DNA from 3 places in the Mesorhizobium sp. M0293 genome. Region 3 is predicted to be linked to each of the others. Evidence: riboswitches for the same ligand, from Rfam matches in the RefSeq annotation. Region 3 holds a riboswitch; each other region holds the start of a gene.
The links. A riboswitch is a leader RNA that binds a small molecule or an ion and turns the genes downstream of it on or off. The one in region 3 is predicted to bind cobalamin.

Region 1 (6,142 bases), on a different contig from region 3:
TGCACCTTGACGCGGATGCGCACATTCTGCTTCGGCGACAACAGATGGTAGACGACGTCGAAGCGCTTGGCGCGTGACGGATAGTCGGCGCCGCAGACGTCGATGATCGAGATGAACTGGCAGCGCGCATCGTCGCGCAGGAAGGTCATGACCTCGACCAGATCGCGCGGCTCGACGCCAATGGTAAGCTCGCCATAGGCGATATCAGCGTCATTCACGCGGTCGATCAGTTTCTCGCCGAGATAGGTCGACAGTTCGGTCAGGGATGCGGTCATGGATTTACCGTTCGATCGTGCCGGTGCGGCGGATCTTCTTCTGCAAGAGAAGAATGCCGTAAAGCAGCGCTTCGGCGCTCGGCGGGCAGCCGGGCACATAGATGTCGACCGGCACGATGCGGTCGCAGCCACGCACCACCGAATAGGAATAGTGGTAGTAGCCGCCGCCATTGGCGCAGGAGCCCATCGAGATGACGTAGCGCGGTTCCGGCATCTGGTCGTAGACCTTGCGCAACGCGGGCGCCATCTTGTTGGTCAGCGTGCCGGCGACGATCATGATGTCGGACTGGCGCGGAGACGCGCGCGGCGCGACACCGAAGCGCTCGCTGTCATAGCGCGGCATCGAGGTGTGGATCATCTCCACCGCGCAACAGGCGAGACCAAATGTCATGAACATCAGCGAACCGCTGCGTGCCCAGGTGATCAGCGCTTCCGTCGAGGTGACGAGAAAGCCCTTGTCGGCCAGCTCGTTGTTGATTTCGAGGAAGAAGGGATCGTCCTGCCCCACCGGCCTGCCGGTGTTGGGATCGATGATACCTTTGGGCTTCGGCGCGACGAGGGTGCCTGAACTGTCGTTCAATCCCATTCCAGCGCTCCTTTTTTCCATTCATAGGCAAAGCCGATGGTCAGCACCGCCAAAAATACCATCATCGACCAGAAGCCGAGCATGCCGATCTTCGAGAACGACACCGCCCACGGGAACAGGAAGGCTACTTCCAGGTCGAAGATGATGAACAGGATCGACACCAGGTAGAAGCGGATGTCGAATTTCATGCGGGCGTCGTCGAACGAGTTGAAACCGCACTCGTAGGCGGAAAGCTTTTCGGGATCGGGGTTGCGGTAAGCCACCAGGAAGGGTGCGGCCAGCAGCGCCAGGCCGACAACCAGCGCCACGCCGATGAACAGGACGATGGGCAGATACGAACTTAGAAGTGCGTTCATACTCGGCTTTCCGTTGGCGCCAATCCACGTTGATTACAGCACCGGACCCTAATGCGGAAGCGTGACAGTTTAACCGCTGAACCGTTTTAAGGGCCTATGCTGCAACGCGGCGAGGGTTAGCGCAGCACTTCCAGCGAAGCAAGTCAAACCTTGTTCAAAACACAGTGCTGGACGGCATATCGCGGCAAACTGGTCCGATCCGCTCCTGTTTGATTTCCTTCGCTTTTTACTCCACTTTTCTCTCCTGACATGGTTGCCGCCAAAACCCTGCTAGCATGAACCGGAATCACCCATCAAATCGCCCTCAGAGTGACGCCTGCATGAAGGAAAAGATCTCGCTCCCCATGGCCCGGCGCATTGCGCTTGCCGCCCAAGGGTTTCTCGATCCCCGCCCGACCGGCACACCGAACCGCCGGCACTTCGCCCGCGTATTGGCCCGCACCGGCCTGCTGCAGATCGATTCCGTCAGCGCGGTGGTGCGCGCTCATTATATGCCGCTCTATTCGCGCCTTGGCCCCTACCCGTTCGCTTTGCTCGACAATGCCGCGGTCACGCGCAAGCGCACGGTGTTCGAATATTGGGCGCACGAGGCTTCCTTTCTGCCGGTCGAGACTTACCCGCTGATGCGTTGGCGCATGCAACGCGCCGAGCGCGGCGACGAGATGTATCTGGGTCTCGCCAAATGGGGCCGCGAGCACGCAGCCTATATCGAAGAGATCTACCGCCAGGTCGCCGAGCGTGGCCCGATCGCCGCCTCCGCGCTCGAGGGCCAGAAGGGCTCGGGTGGTTGGTGGGGCTGGAGCCATGCCAAGCATGCCTTCGAATGGCTGTTCTGGGCCGGTCGCATCACCACGGCGCACCGTCGTGGTTTCGAGCGCTTCTATGACCTGCCCGAGCGCGTGCTGCCGCAGGCGATCCTCGATCTACCGATTCCCGCCGCCGAGGACGCGCACCGTGAATTGCTGCGCATTTCCGCCCGTGCCCACGGCATCGCGACATCAGGCGATTTGCGCGATTATTTCCGCCTGTCGCCGGCCGATATGAAAGGCCGGCTGGAGGAACTGGTTGAAACAGGCGAGTTGCTGCCGGTGCGCGTCGAAGGTTGGGACAAGCCGGCTTATCTTCATAGAGACGCCCGTGTGCCGCGCAAGATCGAGGCCCGCGCCCTGATGGCGCCGTTCGATCCGGTCGTCTTCGAGCGGTCGCGCACGGAGCGGCTGTTCGATTTCCACTACCGCATCGAGATCTACACGTCGGCCGACAAGCGGCAATACGGCTATTATGTCCTGCCGTTCCTGCTCGGCGACAGGATCGTGGCGCGCGTCGATCTGAAGGCCGACCGGCCTGCCGGCATCCTGCGCGTCCATGCGGCCTATGCCGAGCCCAAAGCGCCGCCACAGACTGCCGCTCAGCTCTACCAGGAACTGAAGCAGATGCAGGGCTGGCTCGGCCTCGAACGCATCGAGGTGACCCCGGCCGGTGACTTGGGTCCGGCGTTGGCCGACCTGACCGTGTCGTAAGCTCGCGTTGACACCGCCGCCTGCAAAAGCCTAAATCCGATACAGACGGTCTCTTCTCTTCAACGAGAGGAGCCAAGAGGGAATGCGGTGCGGGACGAAATCCCAAATCCGCGGCTGTCCCCGCAACTGTAAGCGAAGAGCCAAGGCCGAAAGCCACTGGGAGTTCCCGGGAAGGCGGCTACCCAAGGCGATGACCCGCGAGCCAGGAGACCTGCCGTCTGCGACTAAGAATCCGATCGCCCGGCGGGTTTCCGGGCAAGGAGCACGATCTTTGGACCATGACAGCAGTTTTTCGGCTGGCACAGCGGATGTTTCGTCCGGCCATGATGATGCGTTGGCCGGCGTCACCGTCATCGTCTGCGCCTCCTGCCGCGATGAAACCGGCTCCGACGCCCATCCCCGCGCCGGCGAACTGCTGGCGGACGACACGCGCCGCGCCGCATCGGGCGACAATATTCGCATCCGCAGCGTTGAATGCCTCGGCAATTGCAAGCGCCGTCTCAGCGCCGCCATCCTGCGCGACGGTTGCTGGAGCTACGTCTTTGGCGATCTGACCACGACCAGCGGCAGCGATCTCGTCACCGGCGCAAAACTCTTCGCCACCTCGACGGACGGTCTCATTCCATGGCGCGGCCGTCCCGATAGCCTGAAGCGCGGCCTTGTTGCCCGCATCCCTCCGCTCGACCTGTTGAAGGACTTGAAATGACCGCTCCAGATTCGTCTGCCAACCTCTCCCGCGTTCCCTGCACCGTCGTCACCGGTTTCCTCGGCGCCGGCAAGACGACGCTGGTCCGCCATCTCCTGGAAAACGCCGGCGGCAAGCGCATTGCCATCATCGTCAACGAATTCGGCGACATCGGCATCGACGGCGAGATCCTGAAAGGCTGCGGCATCGACACCTGTCCGGAGGAAAACATCGTCGAACTGGCCAATGGCTGCATCTGCTGCACCGTCGCCGATGATTTCGTCCCGGCGCTCGACCAGATCCTGTCGCTGACGCCAAAGGTCGACCACATCCTGATCGAGACTTCCGGCCTGGCTTTGCCCAAGCCGCTGGTCCAGGCTTTCCAGTGGCCGAGCGTGAAGAGCCGCGTCACCGTCGATGGCGTCATTGCCGTGGTCGACGGGCCGGCATTGGCCGAAGGACGCGTCGCCAACGACATGGACGCCTTGCAGGCGCAGCGCGCTCAGGATGAGACGCTCGACCACGACGATCCGGTCGAGGAGGTGTTCGAGGATCAGATCGCCTGCGCCGACCTGATCATCCTGTCCAAAAGCGACCTGATGGACGCCGCCGGCACTGCCCGCGCCAACGCCATCATTGGCGAACACTCCGCCCGCGCGGTGAAGATCGTGCCGACGTCGCATGGCAAGGTCGATCCTTCCGTACTGCTCGGGCTCGGTCTCGCAGTCGAGGACGACATCGAAAACCGCAAGTCCCATCATGACGGCGCCTTCGACCATGAGCATGACGACTTCGACACGTTCATCGTCGACATTGCCTCGATCGCCAATCCCGATGAGCTTGCAAAGCGCGTCGCCGCCGCCGCCGAAGAAGAGAACGTGCTGCGCGTAAAGGGCTTCGTCGAGGTCGGCGGCAAGCCGATGCGGCTCTTGCTGCAGGCCGTCGGGCCGCGCGTCAACCACTACTATGATCGCGCCTGGACGGCGCAGGACGACCGCCGCTCGCGCCTCGTTGTCATCGGCCTCAAGGGGCTGAACCGCCCGGCGATCGAGCGTATACTTGCCGGCTGATTTCGGACACGGGTTGCGATGCACATCCTAACCACGACATCCGCCTCGCTCGACGATCTCGCCGAGCCGGTCGATCTGCGGCAGACGCCGGCGGATATCGTGGCCCTGTCCTTCACCGACAGCGACCTCGCCGGCCTTGCGGCCGCGTGGAAGGCCGACGCCGGCCGGCTGCCCTCGATGCGGCTGGCCGCCCTGCGTGATCTGCGCCATCCCATGTCCGTCGACCTCTGGGTCGACAGCGTCGCCCGCCACGCCAAGATCATCCTCGTCCGCATCCTCGGCGGCTACGACTGGTGGCGCTACGGCTGCGACCAGCTTGCCTCGATCGCTCGCGAACGCGGCATAAAACTGGCTCTGCTGCCCGGCGAGAGCCATGACGAGGACCTAAGGCTGATCGAAGCCTCGACGCTGCCGCGCGAGGAGCTTGACGGCCTGCTCGATTATTTCCGCGAGGGCGGCCCGGCGAATATGAGCGCGCTGGTGCAAAGGTTGGCGCGGCTGGCGGGACAGGATGAGCCTGTCGTCGAGCCGGTCGCGGTCCCGAAGGCTGGGTTTTACGAGCCCGCACGCGGAGTCGTGGAGAAGGCGGACGCATCGAATGTTGGCGTTCCTTCACACCCCCCTCTGTCCTGCCGGACATCTCCCCCGCAAGGGGGGAGATCGGATTTCATCAAAGCCGGCGCTTCTCTCGCTGAGGCATCTACAACCTCGACAATTGGCGAAACCGCCGATGACAGAGCAATCTCCCCCCTTGCGGGGGAGATGTCCGGCAGGACAGAGGGGGGTGTGACGGAACTCGACGTTGACAACGTCAACGCCCCAGTCGTGCCCATCCTGTTCTACCGTTCGATGCTGCTGGCCGCCGATGTCGCGCCCATCGATGCGCTTTTTGAGGCGCTGCGGCAGCGTGGTCTACTCCCGGTCCCTATCTTCGTCTCCAGCCTCAAAGACCCAACGTCACTCGCCTTTGTCGAAACAGCGCTCGCCTCCCTAAAACCCGCCGCCATCATCACCGCGACCGCTTTCGCATCCGGCGCGGAGCCCGGCATCGAAACCTTGTTCGACCGCGCCGGCGTGCCTGTCTTCCAGGTCATCGTCGCCACCACCCGCCGCGATATCTGGGAAAACAACCAGCGCGGCCTGGCGCCCGCCGACCTCGCAATGCATGTCGTGCTGCCCGAGTTGGACGGCCGCATCCTCGCCGGCGCAATTTCCTTCAAGGGTGAGAGCGAGATCGACCCGGCACTTGGCCACCGCGCCTTCGCCAACCGGCCGGAAGCGGATCGTGTGGCGCAGGTGGCTGACCGTGTCGCGGCCTTCATCCGCCTGCAGCAGACGCCACGCGCGGGGCGCAAGCTCACCATCCTGATCCCGGATTATCCGAGCGCCCCCGGCCGCACCGGCTATGCCGTCGGCCTCGACGTGCCGTCCAGCGTGCTCGCGATGCTGCATGACCTGAGGGAACAGGGCTATGGTGTTGACGGGATTCCGGAGACGCCGCGTCGGTTGCTGGATTTGCTGGCGCGGAGCAATGATGGGCTGGGGCTGGATGACTATCTCGACTTCTCCAAGAGCCTGCCGGTTGCGGCTATCGCTGCCGTAGAAGCTGCATGGGGCAAGGCAGAAGAGACAGGTTTGCGCGAGGCGCCC
Region 2 (6,142 bases), on a different contig from region 3:
CGACGGGTCGGCCATCAGTTCGAGCACCTTGACCCACGCCGCTTCAGCCGCGGCGATGTCGCGCTTCAGGTCCTGCGTCTCCCAGGTGAAGCCCTCGCCCATAGCGTGCCATACGACGCGGTCGCCGAAGGCGGCAAAAGCGTCCTTCTCACCGGTGTGCCATTTGCCCTTGATGAACTGGACGACGCCGACGCGCTTGCCGTAGCCGAGCATCCGCAGCGCCAGGCCGAAGGCGGCTGTGGTCTTGCCCTTGCCCGGGCCGGTGTTGACGATCAGCAGCCCCTTCTCGACCGTCTTGCTCGCCACCTCGGCATCCTGCACCGCCTTGCGCTTGGCCATCTTGGCGCGGTGGCGTTCTTCATCCTTATTGTCGATGTCGGTCATGTCATTTCACCTTGAGCGGCAGCCCCGCCACCATCAGCAGCACTGTGTCGGCGACGGCAGCGACCTGCTGGTTGAGCCGGCCCGCGGCATCACGGAAGCGGCGCGCGAGTGCGTTATCAGGCACGATACCTTGCCCGACTTCATTGGAAACCACGAACCAGGGCCCGCGCGGCCGCGACAGCACGTCCGCCAGCCGCCGGCATTCCAGCTCGAGGTCGTGTTCGGCCAACATATGGTTGGTCAGCCACAATGTCAGGCAGTCGACAAGCACCGGCTGGTTGTCGGGCAACGCCGCGAGCGCGCCGGCAAGATCGAGCGGTGCGTCGATGGTCGTCCAGCCTTCGCCGCGCCGCGACCGGTGCTGCGCGATGCGCTCACGCATCTCGTCGTCATAGGCTTGCGCGGTGGCGATATAGGTCCATGGCGAGGGCAAGGCCGTCGCCAGATTTTCGGCGTGGGGGGGGGGGGGGGGGGGGGGGGCCCCGCGGGCGGGGGGGGGGGGGGGGGGGGGGGGGGGGGGGGGGGGGGGGGGCGGGGGGCGGGGCGGGGGGCGGGGCGGCCGCCCCCACCGCCGATGAGGAAGGTCAGTGCCTTGCTGTCAGGCAAAGCTGTCGCGCAGGCTGGTCGCCGTACCGGTAAAGCGGCCACGCACCACGCCGACGACCGCGCCGAGCACCAGCCAGAACACCAGATTGGTCACTGTCACCGCCACCACGAACTGGTGATGCAGGCCTTCCGGGATCGGCGTCTCGAAACTGTCGGGCTGCGGCGCGCCGACAATATGCGGCGCGACGATCAACGCCACGGCCAGGATCGCCAGCGGCAGCGACTTGCGAAAGGCGATCAGGCCGAGCCCGGCCGCGGTCGCCGCCACCGTTGCCCACCACCAGATCTGGCGCTCGGTCAGATCGGCCGCGGGCATGGCCGGCAGTTCCGGCGGCAGGCCAAGACCCGGTGCCAGCGTGAACACGGCAAAGCCGGCCAAGCCCCAGAAGACGCCCTGCCGCCAGCCACCGATGCCGCCGGCGAATTCGGAGACTGCAACCAGAATCAGCGCGAAACCGATGCCGGTGACAATATTGGCAAGCACGCTGAAGGCGAAACGCTCGAAACCGTCTGCCGGCGCCCAACCCTCATCTTCGGCGGCCGGAGCGACTTCCGCCGCCGGAGCGGCTGTGCTCGTGGCATTGCTATCCGTTGGGGCCGGAGCGGCATGGTCATGGTGATGCCCGCCACCAGCCTGTTCGTAGACTTCCGCCTTCAGGATCAGCGGCACGGTGGCGTAGGCCTGCATGCAGGCGAGAACGACACCGGCCACGAGCCCTGCGATCGCCGCGATGAACACGACGTTGCGAAACAGGTTCATGATGTCAGATCCTCGTCAGTGGCAGGGAAACGCCATCGAATGGCGATAGTCGTGAGCCGCATTGTGGACTGCATCGATATGCGAGAAGCCGACAAAGCCCATCACGAAGATGCCGAGAAACGCAGCAAGAGCGAGCTGCATGAAGCGCGACTGCGAGGAGACGGAGGCGCCGAGGGAGACGGAAGCAGTAGTCATGTCTTGTCCTTTCGCCCTCCACCCGAGGGCATCGAAGTCAGTTTCCTGTCGCCGGCAGGTCTCCTGGCTCACGGATCAGCGCCCTTCCCCACCTTCCCGAAGAACAATCTTCAGTGGCATATGGAGAGGACTACCGCACACAGTTGCGGGGGCAGCCACGGCATTGGGCGAAACTCGCCCGCACCGCATTCCCTCTTGGCTCCAAAATGGAACCGACGACATCAGCGACTATAGGCAGAATCCTCGCCTCCGGCAAACCAAATTCCGCCGGCAACCATTGCGAATGCGTCGTGCCAGGCAAGGGCCGCCGGTGCCGCAATTGACAATTTTCCTGGCCGGGTGTCGGCTGGCACCTCCATAGGAAGCCAGCCCATGCAGCCCATTGCCAGCGAGCGCGATCCCTACAACGGCCTGACCCGGACCGAACCGACGCTGCCTTCGTCGGCCTATTGGGATGCAGGCACCTACCAAAACGATCTCGACGCTATCTGGTACAGAAGCTGGCTGCTGGTCTGCCGCGAGGCCGACCTTGCGCAACCGATGGCTTTCCGCACCTTCCGCATCGGCACGCAGGGGATTGTCGTGCTGCGTGACGAGACCGGCGAACTGCGCGCCTTCCACAACACCTGCCGCCATCGCGGCTCGCAGCTTTGCCGGGAAAGCGAAGGCCGGCTGAAGGCGCGGCTGATCACCTGCCCCTACCACGCCTGGTCTTATTCCCTGCGCGGCGATCTCGTGCGCGTGCCGTCGAAATCGCTGCCTGAAAATTTCGACAAGGCCGATCATCCGCTTTATCGCGTAGCGCTCTCGGTGTGGCGCGGTTTTATCTTCGTCAATCTCGCTGAAGACGCGATCGGTTCGGCGCAGACATCCTTCGATCCCGCATCCGGCGATCTCGGCAACTGGCCGCTGGAGACGTTGGTAAGCGGCCATGTGCTGCGCAAGGTTATGAACTGCAACTGGAAGATTTTTTGGGAAAACTTCAACGAATGCCTGCATTGCCCCGGCGTCCACAAGGACCTGTCGCGGCTGGTGCCGATCTATGGCCGCGGCCTGATGGGACGACACGACGATCCCGAATGGACGCGCCATGCCGACAATGACGCGCCGGAGTTTTCCGGCGGCCTGCGCACTGGCGCCGAGACATGGTCGAGCGACGGCCAGGCGCACGGGCCGGTCTTTTCGGGCCTGACACAGGCCGAGCGCACTGCGGGCCAGACCTACGCCACTAGCCTGCCGTCGATGTTCATCGTCGGCCATGTCGATTATGTCCGCACCGTGCGGCTGGTGCCGCTCGGCCCCGAACAGACCGAGCTTGTCGCCGAATGGCTGTTTACGCCCGAAGCGCTCGCCGCGACCGACATCGACAACATCGTTGCCTTCGGCACCCAGGTGCTGGAGGAAGATGCTGACATCTGCGAGGTCAACCAGAAAGGCTTGCGCTCGATGCGCCACACGGCCGGCGTGCTGATGCCCGAGGAATACGACCTGCACCGCTTCCACAACTGGGTGCGCGAGCGGCACGCGGCACTCCCGACCAAGCCCTGAAGATCAGAGTGATTTCGGCAGGTAGCGCCAGGTCACGAAGCCGCAAATCGCCGCCAGCAGGCCGAGCGTGACAAACACCGAGCCCAGCCCGAAGAAGGCCAGCACCACCGAATAGACCAGCGGCGGCGTTAGCTCGGAAAAGTCGAGATAGGTGCGGTAGACCGCCGCCATCTGTGATCTTTCATAGGAGCGCACCGAGCGCATGAAGGCGGTCGAGCCGAGTGCGTCGAGCGCGATGGTGAAGAAGGCGCCGCCAAGCAGGAAGGCGCCGGTGAGCAGCGGCACGGTTTCGCCGACGAAGCCTGCCGCCAGCAGCATGGCCGACATGGCGAAATAGGCAAACGTCATGGTCCGGCGGCCGCCAAAGCGCTTTCCTGCCTTGCCCCAGAAGATGGCCATGAACAGCAGCGCGTTACCGGCCGAAACCAGCAGGCCGCCGGCCAGCTTGCCCTCGCCGGCGATCACCATGAACAGCGGCCCATAGACGAAGAACGTCGTCCAGAAACAGGAGCGGCCGAAGGCGATCAGCCAGGCCAGCCTGAGTCTTGGCTGGGCGATGAAGCGGCCGATATTGGCGAGCGGATTGACCGGGCGTGTCTTGCCCGGACGGATCGACGGATTGTCGCCGAGCCGGTAGGTCCAAAACAGCGCCAGCAGGGCCAGGGCGAAGATCGCGACCGCGCCATGCGCGGCATAGATGCCGAAGCGTGTGTAGAGGAAGATGCCGAGCGTCGGCCCACCCGTCCAGGCCAACATCGACCATGCCATGCGCAGCGATTCGGCCTGCATGAAATCGGTCTTGCGGATGTGATCCATGATGTAGAGGTTGAGCGTGATCGACAGCGCGCTGGCGCCCATCACGCGGCACAGCATGCCGGCCAGTTGCCCGGCAAGCGTGTGCGTGACGAAGAACAGCGAGCCGATGGCCAGCAGGCAGGCGCCAGCCGTGTAGATCCAGCGGCGGGCAAAGCGGCGGATCAGCATCGGCATGAACAGCGTCACCGACAGGCCGAGCATCGCCACGACGGTGTAGAGGATCGAGACGATCTGCTCGTTATGCAGGATCTCGTAGGCCTGGATCGGGATGACGCTCGACACCGTAGCGCGGGCGAAGGATTCGACCGCGTAGAGCGAAGCGAAGGTGCGCGCGTCCGCGGCCTTGAGGGCCGGTAGCCAGATCGGATGGCGCACATGGGTGGACATTGCTTCCCCAAAGCAGAATCTATCGGGCCAAATCTGCCGTGGCGACCCCAGCGCCAATAAGAGGAAACCGACGCCTATCGGGCAAAAGCGAAGTCGGCCAAAGGCTTCCCGGCACTGGCCCAATGCGGCGGCTGATCCGGCGTCCTCGGCAAAATTCCCGGCCTTCTTTTGTTCGGTGCAACCGTGATAGTCGTTTTGCGGGGCTGAATCAGAATGCGAGACCATGAGCATCCAAACGCCGACCGCACCCGTTCAGGATCGACCAAGGCGCATCGTCGCCATCGACATTGTGCGCGGCATCGCGCTGATCGCCATGGCGAGCTACCATTTCACCTGGGATCTGGAATTCTTCGGCTACACCGATCCCGGCCTGACCGCCTTCGGCTGGTGGAAGATCTACGCACGCTGCATCGCCTCGACCTTCCTGTTCCTGGTCGGCGTCAGCCTGTACCTCGCCCATGGCCGACAAATCCGCTGGAACGGCTTCTGGAAGCGTTTCGCCATGGTCGCCGGAGCCGCGATCGCGATTTCGATCGTCACCCGCATCGCCACGCCGGACGGCTTCATCTTCTTCGGCATATTGCATGAGATCGCGCTCGCCAGCCTGCTCGGCCTGCTGTTTCTTCGCCTGCCGGCTTTGCTGACCATGATGGTTGCCGCGCTGGTCATCGCGGCGCCGATCTATTTGCGCTTCGAGGCTTTCGACCATCCATGGCTGTGGTGGGTCGGCCTGTCGGCGATCAATCCGCGTTCCAATGACTACGTTCCGCTGTTCCCGTGGTTCGGCGCTGTGCTTCTCGGCATAGGCGTCACTAAGCTTGCCGCGGGCGCGGGTGTCTTGACGTGGCTGGCGAACCTCAAGTCAGGCCGCTGGGCCAACCCGCTGGTCTTCATCGGCCGGCACAGCCTGGCCTTCTACCTGATCCATCAACCGCTGCTGATCGGCTGCGTGTGGCTGTTCTCGCAGATCATGCCGGCACAGGTTGAAACGCCGCAGGTGAACTTCCTCAAAACCTGCCAGCTGTCCTGCGAGCAGTCGCGCGACACCGAGTTCTGTTCCAGCTACTGTGTCTGCATGCTCGATACGCTCGAGGGCGAGGCCACGCTTGATCGGCTCTACAACAACGACCAGACTGCGGAATGGAAGGCACACCTGTCCGATCTCGCCGGCATGTGTACCGCCAAAACCGACAGCAAGTTGATGGAGGAAGGGGTCAAATGACCGAGAACCAGCCGAAGCAGGGGCTCATACCGTGGCCGCCGCTGATCTACATGGCCGCCATCGCCATCAGCATTGCCCTTGGCCTGCTCTACCCCCTGCCCTGGATCGGCGACCTCCTGGGTGACATTCTTTTCGCGGCCGGCTGGGTGGCCCTGTTCGCCGTCGCCGCACTCTGGCTCACCGCGATCCGCACCATGATCCGGGCCAAGACCACGCTCAACCCC
Region 3 (6,142 bases):
ACGAAAGATCTCCGAGTAGGGATTTTGCATGGGTTGGTTCCTCGACAAAGCACGATTCGACAATTACATACGATGCGTATGAATGTTAAATAGAGCATACGCCGCGTATGTCAATTGGCATACGGTTCGTATGTGGATAGGGCCAGGAGCCATGCACAAACCCCGCAAGGAGATGATTGCCGAGACGCGCGCCAAGCTGATCGCGGCGGCCCGCCATGCCTTCGGCACAACAGGCTATGCCGAAGCCTCGATGGATGATTTCACCGCATCGGCCGGGCTGACGCGCGGCGCGCTCTATCACCATTTCGGCGACAAGAAAGGTCTGCTGCAGGCGGTTATTGCCGAAATCGACGGCGAGATGGCGGCGCGCATCAATGAGATAGCGTCGAGAGCGCCGACCCGCTGGCAGCATTTCGTCGACGAATGCTCGACCTATATCGAGATGGCGTTGGAGCCGGAAATCCAGCGCATCATGTTCCGGGATGGCCCGGCCGTTCTGGGGGATCCGGCACAATGGCCGAACGCCAACGCGTGCATCGCTTCAATGACAGGCCATCTGACAGCGCTGCAGGAGGAGGGGGTTGTCGTCTCTAGTCTCGACCCCGAAACTGCCTCGCGGCTGATCAACGGTGCGAGCAGCCAGGCGGCGCAACGGATCGCCAATTCGACGGACCCCGAAGCGACGTCGAAGAAGGTGGTGGAGGCGTTCAAGCAACTGCTCGAAGGCCTGCTCAAAAGGCCGGGTTCGCAACCGGACTGAAATCCCGTCGGCGGTCAGGCACACCGGGACTCCGAACTCAGGTTAACAAAAGGCCTGAGGACGGCCAGTCCAGCGGTGTCGGCAGCTTTTGTGCCGGTAGCTTTCGTGTCGATAGGAATTTTTTCTTGACTTCGTGACCTCAGCTATGGTACATATCCATCCATGGTGCTGATTTGCGCCAGTGACCCGCCGCACAGGCGGGTTTTTCGTTTCCGTCAGCCAACGCGCCGGCGAACCTGTTAACCCGAGTTCGTTGCCCTGCGGCGCCACGGCCGACAATTGACAATCGCCGGGTTGGGTCCATCCTCTTGCACCACCTCTGGGGGGAGATTCGGGACATGTGGGATTTCGATATCGGCAGGTCGGTGTCCATCATGATGCGGACCTGGCCGTTCATTGTCTTTCGCATGATCGTCTATTTCGGCATCACGCTGGCCTACATCATGGCGACCGGCATGGGCGCCAGCGTCGGCTATGGCGTCGGCCATATCTCCACCGATCCCGACGGGCCGCTATCCTTTGCCCTGTGGGGCGGGGTGGTCGGTTTCGGCGTCGTCTCGATCGCCGTTTACTGGATCCGCGAATACATCCTCTATGTCGTCAAGGCCGGCCATATCGCCGTGATGGTCCATCTGATCGACGGCCGCGACATTCCCGGCGGCCAGGACCAGATCGCCTACGCCAAGGATATCGTGACCCAGCGTTTTGCCGAGGCCAACATCCTTTTCGTCGTCGACCAGCTGGTCAAGGGCGCCATCCGCGCCATCACCGGCCTGCTCGGCGGCATCGCCGCTTTCCTGCCGATCCCGGGCTTGAGCGGCCTGATCTCCTTCGTCAACACAGTGATCCGCCTGTCGCTGACCTATGTCGACGAGATCATCCTCGGCTACAACATACGCATCAATTCGTCCGCGCCGTTCGAGACGGCGCGCCAGGGCGTCGTGCTCTATGCCCAGAACGGCAAGGTCATGGTCAAGAATGCCGTCTGGCTGGCAGTCATCATGTGGGGCGTGTCGTTCGTCATTTTCCTGCTGATGCTGGCGCCGGCCGCCGCCATTCTTTTCCTGATGCCAGGGCAATTGGCGGGCTGGGCCTTCGTGCTCGCCATCGTCTTCGCCTGGGCCTTCAAGGCGGCCTTCATCGAGCCTTTCGCCATCGCTTGCCTGATGCAGGTCTACTTCAAGACTATTGCGGGCCAGGTGCCAGATCCGGCCTGGGACGCCCGGCTGGCTGAGGCGTCGTCGAAGTTCAGGGAACTCAAGGACAAGGCGCTGGCCTCCTTCGGCGGCTCGCGCTGGGGACCGGCCGGCGCGACACCCTGATCAGCGAGGCTCGACGGCGCGGCAGCAACAGCGTTGAGGCGCGCCACGGTCGATTTGAGCAACGCTTCACCTTGCCCGGAAAACGTCTCACTCATGATCAGCTCCGGTAGCGGCAGTCGCCGTCCCCAGCCATGCGTTTCGAGGTCGGGCTTTGGCGCGAACTCCGAGACGCGGCCGACGCAGAGATAGGCGACCGGCGTCACATGATCGGGAATTGACAGCAGGCTTTTCAGCGCCTGCGCCTCGATGATGCTGACCCAGCCGACGCCGACGCCTTCGGCGCGTGCCGCCAGCCAGAAATTCTGCACCGCGCAGACCGTGCTGTAGAGGTCCATCTCCGGATTGTGCCAGCGTCCCAACGGCGAACCCTTCGAGCGTTGGCGGTCGCAGGTGATGCAGATGTTGAGCGCGCTTTCGCAGATGCCTTCCAGCTTGAGCTTGCGGTAAAGCGCCTGCCGGTCTTCCTCAATTGCCGGCAATTCCTGCTCGCGTGCCGTCAGGAACAGGTCGCGCACCCTTTCCCGTCGTTCGGCATCGCGAATGACTATGAAGTTCCAAGGCTGCATGAAGCCGACCGACGGCGCGTGGTGGGCGGCAAGCAGCAGCCGCGCCAGCACCTCATCATCAAGCGTGGTGGGCAGGAAATGGCTGCGCACGTCACGCCGTGTGAACATAGCGCGATACACCGCATCGCGCGCATTCTGCTCAAATCCATTGCCAACAGCAGCGGTCATGTGTTCCGGCATCGCTTGTCCCCTTGCGATTGCAGCAGTTTCAAACGGTCAGAGCGTACTTTGTGCGTCCAAGTGGACGCACGTCGCTCTGATGTCGTCCGCCTGACCATGCGGATGACGATGCCTGCCAGGCCGGTCTTCTGGCTCGGGATCAACCCGCGTCCGGTGCCTTCCCGTCATCGACAGTGGCGTATACCGGCGCGGTCCCCCTTACAGCGTTGGGCACGCCACGGAATTCAACCGTGTTCCCGATTCTCCCGTTTGCACGGGCACCAGGCAGTGGCGGGGACCTTACGCCGAAGCGCAGACGACGCCAATGCCTGCGGCGACACGAATGGACGCAGGCGCGATTTTCCCCAGTCATCAGCCGCCTGCGCATGGCCTTTGTCGATCCGGGTCACTAGATTAGGACGATGACCACTCGTCTCTACACCCATCCGATCTTCCTCGAGCACCTCACGCCACCCGGCCACCCCGAACGGCCGGACCGCTTGCGCGCCATCGATCGCGTGCTCGATGACGAGGCCTTTGCCGCGCTCGATCGTATCCAGGCGCCGGAAGGCGACGAGGCCACCATCCTCTACGCGCATCCCGCCGATTTCGTCGCCCGCGTGCGGGCCGCCATTCCCGACGAGGGGATTGCGCGCATCGACGCAGACACCACTGCCAGCCCGAAGAGCTGGCAGGCGGCGATCACCGCGATCGGTGCCGCCAACGCCGCCGTCGACGACGTCTTTGCAGGCCGCGCCGACAATGTCTTCGTCGCCGCGCGGCCACCCGGCCATCATGCCGAAAAGACCACGGCGATGGGCTTCTGCCTGTTCAACACCGCGGCAATCGCGGCGCGCTATGCGCAGAAGAAACACGGCGTCGAGCGCGTTGCCGTCGTCGACTGGGACGTGCATCACGGCAATGGCACGCAGGATATTTTCTGGGACGATCCGTCGGTGCTCTATTGCTCTACGCACCAGATGCCGCTTTATCCCGGCACCGGGGCAAAAAACGAAACCGGCGCCGGCAATATCGTTAACGCACCATTGGCGCCGCAGACCGGCAGCGAGGTTTTTCGCGATGCCTTCCTGTCGCGCGTGCTGCCGGCGCTCGACAATTTCGCGCCCGACCTGATCGTCATTTCGGCCGGGTTCGACGCGCACCACCGCGATCCGCTGGCCGAGATCAACCTGACCGAGGACGATTTCGACTGGGCGACCGGCCAGCTGATGCAGCGCGCGGCGCGCCACAGCGGCAACCGGCTCGTCAGCCTGCTCGAGGGTGGCTACGATCTGCAGGGATTGGCATTTTCGGTCGCCGCCCATGTCGGGCGACTGATGAAAGGATGAATGATGGCTGGTGAGACCAACGAAGACGTCAAGGCGATGAGCTTCGAACAGGCACTCGACGCGCTGGAGAAGATCGTCGATGATCTGGAGCGTGGCGACGTGCCGCTCGACCAGTCGATCCGGATCTATGAGCGCGGCGAGGCACTGAAGGCGCATTGCGACCGGCTGCTGAAGGCCGCCGAGGACAAGGTCGAGAAGATCAGGCTGTCGCGCGACGGCAAGCCGGTTGGAACGGAGCCGCTTGACGCGGATTGAGGCAGTCCGAACGATGGTCTTGCCTCACCGGTTTTTGGACATGATCATGATCGAGGATAGAACGCATCCCGATTGAAAGCGCTCCAGGACAAGAGGAGATACGGAAACGATGTGCAGAAACATCAAGACCCTGTTCAATTTTGATCCGCCTGCAACCAATGACGAAGTCCGCGATGCGGCCCTTCAGTTCGTCCGCAAGCTGAGCGGAACGACGCGGCCTTCGAAGCAGAACCAGCATGCCTTCGACCACGCGGTCGAAGCCATCGCGGCATCGGCGCGCGAACTGCTCGATTCTCTCGAAACCCACCAGCATCCGCGCAATCGCGAAGAGGTGGCGGCCAAACTGCGGGCAAAGGCGGCGATCCGCTTTGCCTGACGCGGCCAGGGCAGGCATTGCCCGCTGACAAGGAGAGTTCATGAGCTTCTTCCCGGGGAAAGACCCTGAAGTCGGCGACGCCTTCGCCAGCGACCAGATCGAACTGATGGTCATCCCGAATGCGAAGGATATTGGCGGTTTCCAGGTGCGCCGCGCCCTGCCGACCGCCAAAAGGCGGCTGGTCGGACCCTTCATCTTCTTCGACCGCATGGGCCCGGCGATCCTGCGCGCCGGCCAGGCGCTCGATGTCCGTCCCCATCCGCATATCGGTCTGTCGACGGTCACCTATCTGTTCGATGGCAGGATCAGGCATCGCGATTCGCTGGGCACCGAAATGGTCATCCAGCCCGGTGACGTGAACCTGATGACCGCCGGCCGCGGCATCGTTCATTCCGAGCGTACGCCGGAGGAACTGCGCGGCGCGCCGATGTCGATCTCCGGCCTGCAGACATGGCTGGCATTGCCGGACGGCAAGGAAGAAGTGGCTCCGGTGTTCGAGAACACCGCAGTGCTTCGGCTGCCCGAGATCGACGCCGAAGGCGTCAGCGGGCGCATCGTCATTGGTGATTTCCAGGGATTGCGGTCCCCGGTCAGGGCCGACTCCGAGACGCTTTATGCCGATCTGCGCCTGGCGCCAGGCGCCAGCGTGAAGATCCCGGCCGATGCGGAAGAACGAGCGATCTACACACTGGAAGGCGAGGTCTCGATTTCGGGCGACGTTTTCCCGGCCGAACGGCTGTTGGTATTCCGGCCGGGTGATGGGATCGTCGTGTCGTCGCAGACCGGGGCACATTTCATGTTGTTTGGCGGCGCCTCGCTCGGCTCGAAGCGTTACATCTGGTGGAATTTTGTCTCGTCATCAAAGGAGCGCATCGAACAGGCCAAGGAAGAGTGGAAGACGGGCCGTTTCGATATCGTTCCTGGCGACGAGAAAGAATACATTCCGCTACCTGAAGGCTAGGTCATGATCCCGAAAAGTGGGAACCGGTTTTCGGAAGAGATCATGCCCAAACAAAGAGACAGGCCCAATCCGCGTCACTGGCACGCATTTACTTTCACTGTCTGGCGGCCTATCCCGCCAATGAACAGAAAGCCTGAGCACCCGTGAACGCAACGCCGCATACGCCGCTTCTCGACAAGGTCCGCATCCCGGCCGACCTGCGCACGCTTGCCGAAAGCGAGCTGCCGCAATTGTCAGCCGAGCTTCGCGCCGAACTGATCGACGCCGTCTCCCACACCGGCGGCCACCTTGGCGCCGGCCTCGGCGTGGTCGAGCTGACGGTGGCGCTGCATTATGTTTTCAACACCCCCGAGGACCGGTTGATCTGGGATGTCGGCCATCAGGCCTATCCGCA

Region 1: it holds a riboswitch for cobalamin, as region 3 does, so the genes downstream of both, NKJ06_RS04305 (DUF1636 family protein) here and bluB (5,6-dimethylbenzimidazole synthase) in region 3, are expected to answer to the same signal.
Region 2: it holds a riboswitch for cobalamin, as region 3 does, so the genes downstream of both, NKJ06_RS04500 (CbtB domain-containing protein) here and bluB (5,6-dimethylbenzimidazole synthase) in region 3, are expected to answer to the same signal.

The regions. Positions count from the first base shown of each region.
Region 1 is NZ_JAMYSA010000006.1:74,271-80,412, reverse strand. Features, by position in the region: gene NKJ06_RS04325 (NADH-quinone oxidoreductase subunit C) at 1-275, opposite strand, end outside; gene NKJ06_RS04320 (NuoB/complex I 20 kDa subunit family protein) at 280-861, opposite strand; gene NKJ06_RS04315 (NADH-quinone oxidoreductase subunit A) at 852-1,217, opposite strand; gene NKJ06_RS04310 (winged helix-turn-helix domain-containing protein) at 1,538-2,737, shown strand; cobalamin riboswitch at 2,767-2,970, shown strand; gene NKJ06_RS04305 (DUF1636 family protein) at 3,009-3,443, shown strand; gene cobW (cobalamin biosynthesis protein CobW) at 3,440-4,492, shown strand; gene NKJ06_RS04295 (cobaltochelatase subunit CobN) at 4,511-6,142, shown strand, end outside.
Region 2 is NZ_JAMYSA010000006.1:115,837-121,978, reverse strand. Features, by position in the region: gene cobO (cob(I)yrinic acid a,c-diamide adenosyltransferase) at 1-384, opposite strand, end outside; gene cobU (bifunctional adenosylcobinamide kinase/adenosylcobinamide-phosphate guanylyltransferase) at 386-829, opposite strand; gene NKJ06_RS04505 (CbtA family protein) at 983-1,750, opposite strand; gene NKJ06_RS04500 (CbtB domain-containing protein) at 1,766-1,945, opposite strand; cobalamin riboswitch at 1,982-2,177, opposite strand; gene NKJ06_RS04495 (aromatic ring-hydroxylating oxygenase subunit alpha) at 2,318-3,493, shown strand; gene NKJ06_RS04490 (MFS transporter) at 3,497-4,696, opposite strand; gene NKJ06_RS04485 (heparan-alpha-glucosaminide N-acetyltransferase) at 4,920-5,918, shown strand; gene NKJ06_RS04480 (methyltransferase family protein) at 5,915-6,142, shown strand, end outside.
Region 3 is NZ_JAMYSA010000049.1:17,500-23,641, forward strand. Features, by position in the region: gene NKJ06_RS19335 (MFS transporter) at 1-30, opposite strand, end outside; gene NKJ06_RS19340 (TetR/AcrR family transcriptional regulator) at 152-760, shown strand; gene NKJ06_RS19345 (hypothetical protein) at 1,099-2,082, shown strand; partial or broken gene bluB (5,6-dimethylbenzimidazole synthase) at 2,247-2,828, opposite strand; cobalamin riboswitch at 2,930-3,108, opposite strand; gene NKJ06_RS19355 (histone deacetylase family protein) at 3,230-4,156, shown strand; gene NKJ06_RS19360 (exodeoxyribonuclease VII small subunit) at 4,160-4,411, shown strand; gene NKJ06_RS19365 (DUF2277 domain-containing protein) at 4,521-4,787, shown strand; gene NKJ06_RS19370 (pirin family protein) at 4,828-5,748, shown strand; gene dxs (1-deoxy-D-xylulose-5-phosphate synthase) at 5,892-6,142, shown strand, end outside.